DNA from 2 places in the Rahnella sp. 2050 genome. Region 1 is predicted to be linked to the other one. Evidence: riboswitches for the same ligand, from Rfam matches in the RefSeq annotation. Region 1 holds a riboswitch; the other holds the start of a gene.
What was found. Region 1 has a riboswitch for thiamine pyrophosphate ahead of thiB (thiamine ABC transporter substrate binding subunit). Riboswitches for the same ligand answer to the same signal wherever they lie in the genome.

Region 1 (7,495 bases):
CAACATGGCAGGAATTTCCAGCCCGGCCGCCGTCCCCATCAGCAAGCCTGCCAGCCCTTCCGGCAGGCCCAAATCGCTGGTGATGTACAGCGGCATATCAATGACATACATGATATTGCAGGTCCACATCAGCAAAGAAGAAAAGAACAGCAGACGAACATCTTTGTTACGCCAGGCGCTGGCATGCACTACTTTTTCGTCCACTGGCAGTTCAAGGCGTGGTACTGAGGGCAGGAAAAACAGGATCATCAGTATGCTGCCGACAAACACCGCTGCCGCACTCAGGTACATTGGCGTAAAGCCGTAGTTCAACGCCACCATGAACGACAGCGGCGGGCCAAGCACCCAGGCCAGCGAGAGCATCGCACGCATCATCGAGCTGAACATCACCACTTCACTGGCGGAGCGATCCGCATGTTCCCGCGCCAGTGCAAAGAGCTGGGGCATCGACGCGTTACCTATCGCTGCCAGCAACACACCGACAGTGATCAGCACCAGATAATCGCGGCTGAAGGCAAAGACCAGACTGTTGCCGATCGCCATCAGGCAGCAGAACATCAGCAATTTCCGCCGGTCGCCTTTGTTATCGGAACGGTTAGCCAGCAGAAAGCTGATCGCGATCCCCGCGATGGCGTTAACGGTATAAAAGAAGCCGACCCACAGCGGACGGACCTTCACTTCGTTGGTCAGAAACAGACTCAGCGTCGGCGCCTGTAATGCACCCGCCACGCCGCACAGCAAGGAGACCACCAGAAAGGTGACATAAATACGATTAAAACGAGGTTTTGACATGACGTCGTCCCTGAGAAATGAATGCAGATAAAGCAAGACAGACAGTGTAGCGAAGTTTCAGTCGGTTCTGGAAAATGAGCATAAAAAAACCAGTGAGTTTCCTCACTGGCTGGTGACAATACACCATTACTCAGAAAATCGAATTTAGTCAGACCTGAAGTCACAGTCGCCGGCGGTATTGCTCGTCGTCCATCGTTTCCATATCCCACTGCGTGAGACGGGACAGAATATCCAGACGGTACTGCACCGGAACCCAGGACAGCCAGTCTGCATGATTTTTAGAGGCGTTTTTTTTGATGGCTTCAAAATAACGCTGATAGAAACGGGCGTTCAGACTGCGTTTCATGATGATCTCCGGTTGTTCACAACAGGCTTTCGTTGAGAAACAGTATCGGCGTAATATGAGGAAAGATAAATTGATGAAGATCGGCCACGGAGTTCCTCTTTTATGTCCTCATCCCGTTTGCAACAACAGTTCATCCGCTTATGGCAAAGCTGTCACGGTGAAGAAACTGAAACGACATTACAGGCACTGTCAGAAGTCCTGAACTGTTCACGCAGACACATGCGCTCGTTGCTCAGCACCATGCAGGGACAGGGCTGGCTGACGTGGGATGCAGAGGCCGGACGCGGCAAACGATCCACGCTGAAATTTCTTTATACCGGGCTGGCACTCCAGCAACAGCGCGCTGAAGAGCTGCTGGAACAGGACAGCATTGATCAGCTGGTACAACTGGTCGGCGACAAAACCCTGGTGCGCCAGATGCTGCTGTCCCAGCTCGGTCGCAGTTTCCGTCAGGGCAAACATATTCTGCGCGTACTGTATTATCGCCCGCTGATGAATCTGCTGCCCGGCACCATGTTGCGCCGTTCAGAAACCCACATTGCCAGACAAATCTTTAGCGGCCTGACACGCATAAATGAGGAAAATGGGGAAGCGGAAGGCGATTTAGCCCATCACTGGCAGGAAGTTTCGCCGCTGCACTGGCGGTTTTATCTGCGCCCCGCCATTCATTTTCATCATGGTCGCGAACTCGAGATGGCAGATATTATCGCCACGTTTATTCGCCTGAAAACGCATCCGCTGTTCAGCAACCTGAAATCAGTCACGACGCCCACGGCGAATGTCATAGATATCCACCTGAATGAACCCGACCGCTGGCTGCCGTGGTTGTTTGGCAATATCCACGCGATGATCCTGCCGCAGGAATGGCAGTCACTGCCTGATTTTGCCCGCCATCCGGTCGGCACCGGCCCTTACGCCGTGGTGCGTAATCTGAAAACACAGCTGCGCATCCGCGCCTTTGACGATTATTTTGGCTTCCGGGCACTGATCGACGAGGTGAATATCTGGGTATTACCGGAACTGAGTGAAGAGCTGGTGCATTCCGGCGTACAGCTTCAGGCCGATGAATCAGGCAAAAGCGAGCTGGAAAGTCGCCTTGAAGAAGGCTGCTATTTCCTGTTATTTGACCAGCGTTCGCCGGTCGGACAATCTGAAGAAACACGCCAGTGGTTGTGCGATTTACTCAATCCCATCGCCTTACTGAATAATGCCGAACCGATTTACCAGCGCTACTGGTCTCCGGCGTATGGCCTGCTGCCGCGATGGCATCACAAAGCGCCCCGGCCACGTCCGCCCAAACCGCAAAACCTGACGCAGGTAACGCTGACATTTTACGGCGAGCATTCCGAACATCAGGCGATCTGCAACGCCCTGCGCCCGTTGCTGGCGGAAGAAGGTATCGAACTGATTATTCAGATAGTGGATTACGCAGTCTGGCACCGCGGCGATGCCAAAAGTGATCTGTGGCTCGGCAGTGCCAACTTCACCCTGCCGCTGGAGTTTTCACTGTTCGCGCATTTCTACGAATTGCCGCTGGCAAAGCATTGCTTTAGCGAAGAGATGAACGACGATGCCGCCCTGTGGCACGCCGGGAATTTATCGATGGCGAAATGGAGCCAGAAACAGACGGTCAGCCATCAGATCCATCCCCTGTTCCATCACTGGCTGGTGCTACAGGGGCAACGCAGTATGCGCGGTGTGCGTATGAACACCCTCGGCTGGTTCGACTTTAAATCCGCCTGGTTTGCCCCACCGGACAGTTAATCGGACTATCGCATCGCGCCGTTAATCTCTAGAATGACATCCGTTCTCAACGGGGTGCCCGACTTGTTAAAGCTGCGATGTAAACGCCGTGAGCAAGTTTGGCTGAGATTTGAAACCCGTCGAACCTGATCCGGTTAATCCCGGCGGAGGGATTTGAGACTGCGCGATGCTTACTCAAAATCCTTTGCCCTTTCATTTTTTTGGAGCGCAAAGTTGAAAAAATTACTGTCCTGCCTGCTGTTACTTTCTGCACCTGCATTTGCGTCAAAACCTGTTTTGACGGTTTATACCTACGATTCTTTCTCTGCTGACTGGGGCCCCGGTCCCGCCATTAAAAAAGCCTTTGAAGCCCAATGCGGCTGCGAACTGAAATACGTGGCGCTGGAAGATGGCGTGTCTTTGCTCAACCGTCTGCGGATGGAAGGTAAAAACAGCAAAGCCGACATCGTGCTGGGGCTGGATAACAACCTGTTGCAGGCCGCTGAACAAACCGGTTTATTCGCCAAAGCACCGAAAACCAACGCCAGACTGACGGTGCCAGGCGGCTGGAATGACAGCACTTTCGTGCCTTACGATTACGGTTATTTCGCCTTCGTCTACGACAAAAATAAACTGAAGAATCCGCCAAAAAGCCTCGATGAGCTGATCAACAGCGACCAGAAATGGAAAGTGATTTATGAAGATCCACGCACCAGTACACCGGGTCTGGGCCTGATGCTGTGGATGCAAAAAGTCTACGGCGATAAAGCGCCGCAAGCGTGGGAAAAACTGGCGAAGAAAACTGTCACCGTCACTAAAGGCTGGAGCGAGGCTTACGGTTTATTCCTCAAAGGTGAAAGCGACCTGGTGCTGAGCTACACCACCTCTCCGGCATACCATATTGTCGAAGAGAAGAAAGATAACTACGCCGCAGCCGATTTTACCGAAGGGCATTACATGCAGGTCGAAGTGGCGGGCCAGCTGGCAAACAGCAAGCAACCGAAACTTGCTGAACAGTTCATGAAGTTCGTCACCACGGAAGATTTCCAGAAAGTGATCCCGACCGGCAACTGGATGTATCCGGTGGTGAATACCCCGCTGCCTGACGCTTTTAAACAACTGACGATTCCGGCCAAATCTCTGCAATACAGCGCACAGGATGTCGCTACTCATCGTTCACAATGGATCCAGGCATGGCAGAACGCCGTCAGCCATTGATCCCTCGCTGGCTGTTGCCGGGCGTCATCGCGTCACTGGCTATGTTGCTGGTGGCAGTACTGGCCTTAGGCTCTCTGTGGCGTCATGCGCCACAGATAAGCGGCGCATCGCTCTGGCACGATCCTTATCTCTGGCATGTGATCTGCTTTACTTTCTGGCAGGCGCTGCTTTCAGCGCTTTGCTCGGTGCTGCCCGCAATTTTGCTGGCACGCACCTTGTTCCGCCGCCGTTTCCCCGGCCGTCAGCTGTTATTACGTTTATGTGCGATGACGCTGGTCTTGCCGGTTTTGGTGGCGGTGTTTGGCATTCTCAGTGTCTACGGAAGACAGGGCTGGCTGGCGCAAATTTGCGGCTGGCTGGGCATGGATTACCGTTTCTCGCCGTATGGTTTACAGGGCATTTTGCTGGCGCACGTCTTTTTCAATCTGCCGCTGGCAGCGCGGCTCTTAGTGCAGGCACTGGAAAATATCGCCGTTGAGCAGCGCCAGCTCGCCGCACAACTCGGCATGAATATCTGGCAGCAATTCCGCTTTGTGGAATGGCCTGCCATTCGCCGGCAGATATTCCCCGCCGCCGCCTTAATCTTTATGCTGTGTTTCGCCAGCTTCGCCACGGTGCTTTCACTGGGTGGCGGTCCGCAGGCAACGACCATTGAACTCGCCATTTATCAGGCGCTAAGTTACGACTACGATTTAAGCCGCGCCGCCACGCTGGCCCTGATCCAGCTGTTTTGTTGCCTGGCGCTGGTGTTGCTCAGTCAGAAACTCAGTCAGGCGTTGCCGGTGGGCCAAACGCATTCTCAGCGCTGGCGTAATCCTGATGATTCCTGGCTGCGGCGCATCGCCGATGCCGTACTGATTGGCCTGGCGTTGTTGCTGATCCTGCCGCCGTTACTCGCCGTCATTACCGATGGCATAAACCGGGCAGCGGTCGGTGTTTTGCAACAACCCGCGCTCTGGCAGGCATTATGGACATCCGTGCGTATCGCGCTCGGCAGCGGATTATTGTGTGTGCTGCTGACCATGATGCTGCTGTGGAGCAGCCGCGAACTGCGGTTACGCAAGAGAAATAGCTGGGCGCAGGCGATGGATCTGAGCGGCATGCTGATCCTCGCGATGCCGGGTATTGTGCTGGCGACCGGTTTCTTCCTGTTGCTCGGCGATACCACCGGTTTACCACAATCGCCGTGGCCGCTGGTGATCCTCACGAATGCGCTGATGGCCGTACCTTATGCATTAAAAGTGCTGGATAACCCGATGCGCGACGTGGCAGAACGCTACACGCTGCTGTGTCTTTCGCTGGATATGCATGGCTGGCAGCGGCTGCGCCGGGTTGAACTCAGCGCACTGAAACGCCCGATTGCACAGGCACTGGCTTTCGCCTGTGTACTTTCGCTGGGGGATTTCGGTGTGATTGCCTTGTTCGGCAACGAGAATTTCCGCACCCTGCCGTTTTATCTGTATCAGCAGATTGGTTCCTACCGCAGCCAGGACGGCGCGGTGACGGCGCTGTTATTACTGCTGCTATGCTTCCTGTTATTCACCCTGATTGAGAAACTGCCGGGCCGCCATGCTGACGCTGAATAAACTGACGTATTTGTACGAACATCTGCCGATGCGCTTCGATTTACAGATCGACGCCGGTGAACGTGTGGCAATCCTCGGCCCGAGCGGCGCCGGGAAAAGTACCCTGCTGAGTCTGGTCGCCGGTTTTCTGGCACCGGTCAGCGGGCAGATCCTGCTCAACGGCGCAGATCACAGCGTGACGCCACCGGCAAAACGTCCGGTGTCGATGTTGTTTCAGGAAAATAATCTGTTCTCGCATCTGACGGTGCGTCAGAACATGGGGCTGGGATTGCATCCGGGGCTGAAACTTACCGCGCAGCAGAAGCAGGAACTGGAAGAAATTGCCCGACAGGTCGGGCTGACTGAATGTCTGGACCGGCTGCCATCGCAACTTTCCGGTGGCCAGCGTCAGCGTGTCGCGCTCGCCCGTTGCCTGCTGCGCAGTCAGCCGGTTTTATTGCTCGATGAGCCCTTTTCAGCACTCGATCCGGCACTGCGCAGTGAGATGCTGACGTTGCTGGATAAGGTATGTGAGCAACGCCATCTCACGCTGCTGATGGTGTCGCACAATCTGGATGATGCGGCACGGATCGCGCCGCGCACGTTGCTGATCGTCGATGGCCGGATTTTTTACGACGGGCCGACGCAGGCACTGACCGACGGCAGTGCGCCGCAGGCCAGCGTGTTGGGGATAATGCCGGGGATCAGCGGGTGATCACTTGCCACAGCAAATGACCATAAACCGGCATCATCGGCTGTTCGCTTAACATCACCAGACTCACTGCGGTTGCGACCAGACTTAGCACACAGACGATGCGCAGACGCGCTAAGGGCAACCATTTTGTCATCGCATCAGGTGAAGCTTTGCCCGAACGGAACCAGCGCCACAGCAACCAGGCACTCAGCCAGATCAGCACCACGGCGGCAAACAGCATCCATTTGAAGACCGAGCTGTTGTGACTGGCCGGAATATCAATGGCCACGCCCGCCAGAATGCCCGGCAGGAAATACACCGGTGGCCAGGTGATGCAGCCAATAATATTCGGCGGTGCAAATTTGTAAGGCGGAAGGTTCAGCATACCGGCAACCATCGGCACCAGCGGGCGTGTTGGTCCGATGAAACGCCCGATAATCACCGTCGCAAAACTATGGCGATCCAGCGCATAACCGGTTTTATCCAGTAATAACTGGTAACGTTTGAGGAAGCGCCAGCGATGCAGCGGCTCCTTGAAACCGCGGCCAATGAAATACGAGGCCCAGTCGCCGAAGAAACATCCCAGCCCCGCCGCCAGCCAGGCTTCGTACAACCCCACCTGACCGCTGCCGATCAACGTCCCGAGCGTCGCCATCATGACGGTACCCGGCAGGATCAGGCCCACCAGCGCCAGCGACTCGAAGAAAGCCACCACCGCGACGATAATTAATGCCAAGCCCACCGACTGAGCGACCAGATGTTGTAGATAGGCTTCCATATCTTCCCAGAATTCAGTTGCGCCAATTGCGCAGATAAATGAGACAAGTGTGAGTTTTCTGCATTCTCATTGTAGTAAATACATCAATCGGCTGAATTGTCAGCGCATGAACTATCACAGTCAACCGGGTAATTGTATGCGTATTTGGCAGAAACCTGAGCCATAGACAAAGACTGTATAAATAACCATACTCTGTTCTGATTCCTTATCTGTTCATCTTTACCGTTCCGAGGCGCTTATCACTTCCACCTTTGTCCGTCCCGCTTCTGCTGCCACTGACACCCCGCCGCGTCAGGGATTTGTGCTGACCCGCCACTGGCGCGACGCGCCGCGCGGTACCGAGGTGGAATTGTGGCTGG
Region 2 (7,495 bases), on a different contig from region 1:
TCTGGTGTTTCCAGCCGCCAGAAGAAATCCTGTTTCTGTCCGCGAAGATGATGCAAAGCATAGGTAGGCGCGTGATAGGTTTCCTGATAAACCAGCACGCCATCCAGCCCCAGCGTTTTCAGCTCAGCATATTCTTCCTGTTGCAGCGGCTGAACCTCAATCATCAGTGAATCGAAATGGCTTCTGATCGCGGGGAAATGACGGCGGAAATAGTCCATGCCGACCTTTCCCTTATGTTCGCCGGTGACCAGCAACAGATGTTTGAAACCCAGCGCATTCAGCGCTTCGCATTCCCGCCTGATTTCATCTTCGTCCAGCGTTTTACGTTTGATTTTATTGCTCATCGAAAAGCCGCAATACGTACATTCGTTGGCGCAAAGATTGGATAAATACAATGGCGCGAAGAAATTCACCGTATTGCCGAATCGCTGGCGCGTGAGTTGTTGCGCGCGTTGCGCCATCGGTTCCAGGTAAGGCAGCGCGGCGGGAGAAATCAATGCCATGAAATCTTCACGACTGATTTTGTTGCGGCTGAGCGCCTGTTCGACATCACGGGATGTTTTGCTATTGATACGCAGTGAAATATCATCCCAGTCCAGCGTTGACCACACATCTGTGAAGTTATTCATGACAACACCTGCGAGGTATTGAGGAAACCGGTCAGCGGGCTGGATGCGCTGGCGTGTCGTTGTCTGCCGCCTAATCCGCTTTGACGGGCGATAATCCCAGCCTGAACGGCCAGCCTGAATGCCGTTGCCATAGCAACCGGATCACCTGCGACAGCAATCGCCGTATTGACCAGCACGGCATCGGCCCCCATTTCCAGCGCTTCAGCGGCCTGGCTTGGTGCACCAATGCCAGCATCAACAACGACCGGAATGCGAGCCTGCTCGATGATGATTTGCAGAAAATCACGGGTTTGCAGCCCCTGATTGGAACCGATCGGCGCACCCAGCGGCATGACGGCGGCGCAGCCCGCTTCTTCCAGACGTTTACACAGCACCGGATCTGCGCTGCAATACGGCAAAACAACAAATCCCTGTTTCACCAGAATCTCTGCGGCTTTCAATGTTTCAACGGCATCGGGCAGCAGATATTTTACGTCGGGATGAATTTCAAGTTTCACCCAGTTTGTGCCCAGTGCTTCTCTTGCCAGTTGCGCGGCAAATACTGCCTCTTCAGCTGTTTTAGCGCCCGATGTATTGGGCAGCAAACGGATGCCGAGCTGTTGCAGAGGAGACAGAATATCATCACCTCCGCGACGCAGATCGATGCGTTTCATCGCCATAGTCACCAGCTGAGAGCCAGATGCTTCAAGCGCCTGTTGCATCAACGCCGGACTGGCGAATTTTCCTGTTCCGGTAAAAAGGTGCGACGTGAATGTGGTATCAGCAATTTTTAACATGTCAGCCTCCGGCTATCGCCTGAAAGAGCAAGATCTCATCACCGTCTTCCAGTAAATGAGCTGGCCAGTTATCACGGGGGATAATGACCTGGTTAACCGCCAGTGCGCTGCCTGCAGGGTTTAACGCCAGCAAATTGAGCAGGTTTAGTAACGTGAGCGGTTGACTGAATTGGTGTGGTTCATCATTGACCAGAATGTTCACTCGTGGCCTCCGCAGATGGCACAGGCAGATGAACGCGTGAGTTGCAGTGAACGCCAGTTTTGCGTTTTTCCATCGAACAGACGTAATTTGCCGCTCAGTACAGAAGGCAGACCAGCCAGAATCTTCAGCGCTTCCAGTGCCTGCAATGTACCGATGGTACCGACCACCGGGCCGAGCACGCCGGATGTACGGCAGTTGCGCTGTACGGTTTCCTGATCCGGATATAAACAGGCGTAACAACCGTGAGCGTAAGGGGCTTCAATAACCAGAAGTTGTCCGCTGAATCCGACGGCGCTGCCGCTGATCAAGGTTTTACCGGCATCCACACAAACTTTATTAACTGCATGCCGGGTTTCCATGTTATCGCTGCAATCCAGAACGATATCGGCGTCCGATACGGCACGGGTCAATGCTTCTCCCGACAGACGTTCCGTGATGGCCACCGCTTCGCAAAGCGGATTCAGGCGCAGCAGTTCACGCTTTGCCAGAACGGCTTTGGGCTGATCGAGATCTGCCGTACGGTAGAGGATTTGCCGCTGAAGATTGGTGATATGCAATTGATCGTCATCGGCCAGAATCAGCTTACCTACGCCTGCTGCTGCCAGGTACAAGGCTGCGGGAGAGCCGAGGCCACCAAGGCCGACAATCAGTACTTTCGCCGCCTGTAATTTTTCCTGTGCCAGCGGACCGAATTCCTCCAGCATCAACTGGCGGCTGTAGCGCATAAAAGCCGCATCGTTAAGCATCTTGCGGCACCTTGCTGGCGCATAAGGCCAGCAGTTGTGCCGTCGCTGCACGCCAGTCCGCCGCCTGCGTAATGGCACTGACGACGGCTATACTGCCGACGCCGCAGTCGAGAACCGACGCCGCGCGGTCGATGCTGATCCCACCAATGGCCACCGTCGGAAAGCTGCCATCGAGCTTCTTAACATGTCGGGTGAGTTCTGCCAGCCCTTGCGGCGCCGAAGGCATATCTTTGGTCTGCGTCGGGAAGATATGGCCGAGGGCGATGTACGAAGGATTCACCGCGACAGCGCGTGCCATTTCAGCATCGTCATGCGTGGAAACGCCCAGCCGTAAGCCGGCCTGACGGATAGCCTCAAGATCGGCAGTATCCAGATCTTCCTGACCCAAATGCACCCCATACGCCTGATGCTTGACCGCCAGACGCCAGTAATCGTTGATGAATAACCGGGCCTGATATTTTTTACCGAGCGCGATGGCATCAATAATTGCTGGCTCGGCTTGCTCATCAGGCAAATCTTTCACACGCAGTTGCAGTGTTTTAACGCCCGCGTCCAGCAGACGGGCAATCCATTCCACGGTATCAACGACCGGATATAAACCGAGGTGGAATGGAACGGCAGGAAAGGATTGAGAGGACGGATTCATTTGCTGCTCTCCGAACTGAGGTTATCGGCCGGGTGATAAAGCTCACCGCCGCGCGAACGGAATTCGGCAGACATCTGCGCCATACCGGATTCAACGAGTTCTATTGGCTGGGTTTTGGCTTCAAGCGCAGCGGCGTAATCGCGAACTTCCTGAGTGATTTTCATCGAGCAGAATTTCGGGCCACACATCGAGCAGAAGTGTGCAACTTTGCCGGATTCCTGCGGCAGCGTTTCATCGTGGTAGGCGCGTGCCGTTGCCGGATCGAGAGCCAGATTAAACTGATCTTCCCAGCGGAATTCGAAACGCGCTTTTGACATGGCGTTATCGCGGATTTGGGCACCGGGATGGCCTTTAGCTAAATCGGCAGCATGTGCTGCGATTTTGTAGGTAATCAAACCCTGCTTAACGTCTTCTTTGTTCGGCAGGCCCAGATGCTCTTTCGGCGTGACATAACAGAGCATGGCGCAGCCAAACCAGCCAATCATCGCGGCGCCAATACCGGACGTAAAGTGATCGTAACCCGGCGCGATATCGGTAGTCAGCGGACCAAGGGTATAGAACGGGGCTTCGTGACAATGCTCGAGTTCTTCGGTCATGTTGCGGCGGATCATCTGCATCGGCACATGTCCCGGACCTTCGATCATCACCTGAACATCGTATTCCCAGGCAATTTTGGTCAGTTCGCCCAGTGTGCGTAATTCGGCGAATTGCGCTTCGTCATTGGCATCCTGAATCGAACCCGGACGCAGGCCGTCGCCCAATGAAAGCGAGACATCATAGGCGGCGCAGATTTCACAGATCTCGCGGAAATGCTCAAACAGGAAGCTTTCGCGATGATGTGACAGACACCATTTCGCCATGATCGAACCGCCGCGCGACACGATCCCGGTCAGGCGTTTGGCGGTCATCGGCACATAACGCAGCAACACTCCGGCGTGAATGGTGAAGTAATCGACGCCTTGCTCGGCCTGTTCAAGCAATGTATCGCGGAATATTTCCCAGTTCAGATCTTCGGCCACACCGTTCACTTTTTCCAGGGCCTGATAAATCGGCACGGTGCCGATCGGTACCGGACTGTTACGCAGGATCCATTCACGGGTTTCATGTATATAACGTCCGGTGGAGAGATCCATTACGGTGTCCGCGCCCCAGCGTGTCGACCACACCAGTTTCTCCACTTCTTCTTCGATGGAAGATGTCACCGCCGAGTTGCCGATATTAGCGTTCACTTTCACCAGGAAATTACGCCCGATGATCATCGGCTCTGATTCAGGGTGGTTAATGTTGGCGGGAATAATCGCGCGCCCGGCAGCCACTTCCTGTCGCACAAACTCTGCAGTGATACTGGCGGGCAGATGCGCGCCAAAGCTTTCGCCGGGATGTTGCTGGCGCAGAACCTCGCCGCGGATCCGTTCACGCCCCATATTTTCGCGAATGGCGATAAATTCCATCTCAGGTGTGATGATGCCTTTGCGGGCGTAATGCAGTTGCGTGACATTTTTACCCGCAATGGCTTTGCGAGGGCGCGGCAGGTGTTCGAAGCGGAGGTGGTCCAGCCCGTCATCCGCCAGCCGCTGCTGAGTAAAACCGGAACTGACCTGTGAAAGTTCCTGCGTGTCCGCACGCTCGTTTATCCAGCGGGCGCGTAATTTTCCCAGACCGGTATGCACGTCGATAACTGCCGCCGGATCACCGTAAGGTCCGGCGGTGTCGTAAACAGGAATTGCTTCGTTTTCTTCGAACTGCGGATTGTCTTTGCCGCCGCCGACCAGCGTCGGGCTGAGCTGGATTTCACGCATCGGCACGCGGATATCTTCGCGGTCAGCTTCAAGATAAATACGCCGGGAGTTGGGGAAAGCTTCGCCCTGCAAGCTGTCGATAAACGATTGTGCCTGCGCGCGTTGTTCACGGCGATTTGACGGTTTCTTTTCAGAAATAACGGGTTTTTGGGTACTCGACATAGCAAATTCCTCGCAAAAAAACGTGATGGAAAATTGCTTGTCAGGAGGTTTACGGCAGGAGTAAAAATGGGCGGTGCAGCACGGGCGGCCTTATGCAGGCAGATGCCTGATTGCGCTGAACGCATAACATTACTCTTGTTCCCTTCGCGGGTACTAACCCGATCAGGTTCCGCGGATCCCGAATTAACGGTCTCAGCCTGGCGTAATTCTCAACAGAAAATTATGCGCTAGGCACTCCGACAAGAAGCCTCAATATAGGAGGCGTTTTTTTAAACTACAAGTAAAACCATAACCCTGAGCAGGGTTTTATTGTGGCAACGTGTTAAGCCGGTCTGGCGAGATCAGGTTCATTTTCCGAAGGTGGCACACTCTCCGGGGCTGGCTCAAAAGCCATGATAATTAATTGATCTTCCAGTTGAAAACGGGCATCTAATGCCTCACCGATATCCGATAATGCATAGTGAAAGGCGAAAGCATTGTCATCGTCAATATCAGTTTCTGTGTAACTGTCATGGAAAGCCATGATAGCTTCAGTATTCAGCTCCAGAGCAGGGTAGATTTTTGCCGCCTGTACTTTTTTCGGGCTGCCTGCGCCATCGACTTCTTCAATGATGCGTGGATAGAGATGAAAATGCCCGGCAGAAAGATAGTCGACCAGATGATGGCAAAAACTGTCCAGCGCCTTTTCATTCAAAGGTGTATGTTTTTCTTTATTGGGTTTCAGACCGACGAAAGTGCAGTACGAAACCAGCAGTTCTTTGCGTGCGTGCAGCCATTGATCCACTAACTCATTACTGCCACCAACGCGTTGGGTCAGTCTTTCCAGACGATTTAGCATGGTTGACTCCGTGAGCGACAAAAAAAGTAACCAAAAGTTACTAATATGTAAATATCTTACTCAGATTGTCAGTCCCGACGAGGTTATGCAACAACAATTATGGAATTACAGATTACTGAGCAACACAACGGTTGGTGGATCATCAGCCAGGAAGGCAAGCTATGGCTGCCTGAGGGTGAACTGCCGTTTGGCAGCGCCGCACAATTTTCTCTGACCGGTAAAACAGCGCGGCAGATCGGCGAATGGCAGGGCGAACCTGTCTGGCTGGTTCGTCAGACGATGCCAAACCATATGGTTTCTGCCCGTCAGTTGCTGGATCAAGATCGCGGATTATTCCAGTTGGTCGGGCGTGGTGTGCAGTTGTCAGAGTTTTACCGTTCTCACAAGTTTTGCGGTTACTGCGGACATGAAATGCACGTCAGCAAAACCGAGTGGGCTGCACTCTGCGGGCACTGTCGCGAACGCTATTATCCGCAGATTGCGCCCTGCATCATTGTGGCTATCCGTAAGGGAGATGAGATTTTGCTTGCGCAGCATGTCCGTCATCGTAATGGTATTCACACGGTTCTGGCGGGTTTCGTGGAAGTCGGAGAAACGCTGGAAGAAACTGTGGCACGTGAAGTGATGGAAGAAAGTAACATCCGGGTGAAAAATGTCCGTTACATCAGTTCCCAGCCCTGGCCGTTCCCCAATTCGCTGATGATGGCATTTATGGCGGATTACGACAGTGGCGACATACAGCATGACCCGAAAGAGTTGCTTAACGCGAATTGGTATCGCTTTGATGCATTGCCGCAGTTGCCACCGCCCGGGACGATTGCGCGCCGCCTGATTGAAGACACCGTTGCCCTTTGTCGTGCCGAACACGAAGAGTAGAGGCGATTTTACGTGATAGAATGCTGTCAGATGATTGTCGGGCGGCCCGAATACTGAAGGAAAGAGCAAGAATGAATGAGTTGAAAAACGACCGTTACCTGCGTGCTTTGTTACGTCAGCCAGTGGACATTACACCGGTCTGGATGATGCGTCAGGCTGGTCGTTATTTGCCGGAGTACAAAGCAACCCGCGCTGAAGCCGGTGATTTTATGTCGCTGTGCAAGAATGCCGAGCTGGCCTGTGAAGTGACTTTGCAGCCGCTTCGTCGCTATCCGCTGGATGCGGCGATCCTGTTCTCTGACATCCTGACCATTCCTGATGCGATGGGGCTGGGGCTCTATTTTGAAGCCGGTGAAGGCCCGCGTTTTTCTTCACCACTGACGAATCGTGCCGATGTCGAAAAACTGCCGGTTCCGGATCCTGAAATGGAACTCGGGTATGTCATGAATGCCGTGCGTACCATCCGTAAAAACCTGCAAGGTGAAGTGCCGCTTATCGGTTTCTCCGGCAGCCCGTGGACGCTGGCGACGTATATGGTAGAAGGGGGCAGCAGTAAAGCCTTCACCAAAATCAAAAAGATGATGTACGCCGATCCGGCGACTATGCATCTGTTACTCGATAAAGTGGCAGACAGCGTCATTCTTTACCTTAATGCACAGATCAAAGCTGGCGCCCAGTCTGTGATGATTTTTGACACCTGGGGCGGCGTGTTGACTCCTCGCGATTACCGCGAATTCTCCCTGAACTATATGCACAAAATTGTTGATGGTCTGATCCGTGAAAACGAAGGACGTCGTGTGCCGGTGACTCTGTTTACCAAA

Region 2: it holds a riboswitch for thiamine pyrophosphate, as region 1 does, so the genes downstream of both, thiC (phosphomethylpyrimidine synthase ThiC) here and thiB (thiamine ABC transporter substrate binding subunit) in region 1, are expected to answer to the same signal.

What each region holds. Positions count from the first base shown of each region.
Region 1 covers NZ_JBEPKE010000002.1:385,126-392,620, reverse strand. The annotation lists gene ABIC79_RS09000 (MFS transporter) at 1-792, opposite strand, end outside; gene sgrT (glucose uptake inhibitor SgrT) at 953-1,138, opposite strand; gene sgrR (HTH-type transcriptional regulator SgrR) at 1,241-2,902, shown strand; TPP riboswitch at 2,943-3,072, shown strand; gene thiB (thiamine ABC transporter substrate binding subunit) at 3,116-4,099, shown strand; gene thiP (thiamine/thiamine pyrophosphate ABC transporter permease ThiP) at 4,075-5,685, shown strand; gene thiQ (thiamine ABC transporter ATP-binding protein ThiQ) at 5,669-6,379, shown strand; gene ABIC79_RS08970 (DedA family protein) at 6,369-7,136, opposite strand; gene ABIC79_RS08965 (DNA polymerase II) at 7,375-7,495, shown strand, end outside.
Region 2 covers NZ_JBEPKE010000015.1:6,385-13,879, reverse strand. The annotation lists gene thiH (2-iminoacetate synthase ThiH) at 1-629, opposite strand, end outside; gene ABIC79_RS25250 (thiazole synthase) at 626-1,405, opposite strand; gene thiS (sulfur carrier protein ThiS) at 1,407-1,607, opposite strand; gene ABIC79_RS25240 (HesA/MoeB/ThiF family protein) at 1,604-2,353, opposite strand; gene thiE (thiamine phosphate synthase) at 2,346-2,999, opposite strand; gene thiC (phosphomethylpyrimidine synthase ThiC) at 2,996-4,960, opposite strand; TPP riboswitch at 5,083-5,209, opposite strand; gene ABIC79_RS25225 (Rsd/AlgQ family anti-sigma factor) at 5,283-5,798, opposite strand; gene nudC (NAD(+) diphosphatase) at 5,898-6,674, shown strand; gene hemE (uroporphyrinogen decarboxylase) at 6,746-7,495, shown strand, end outside.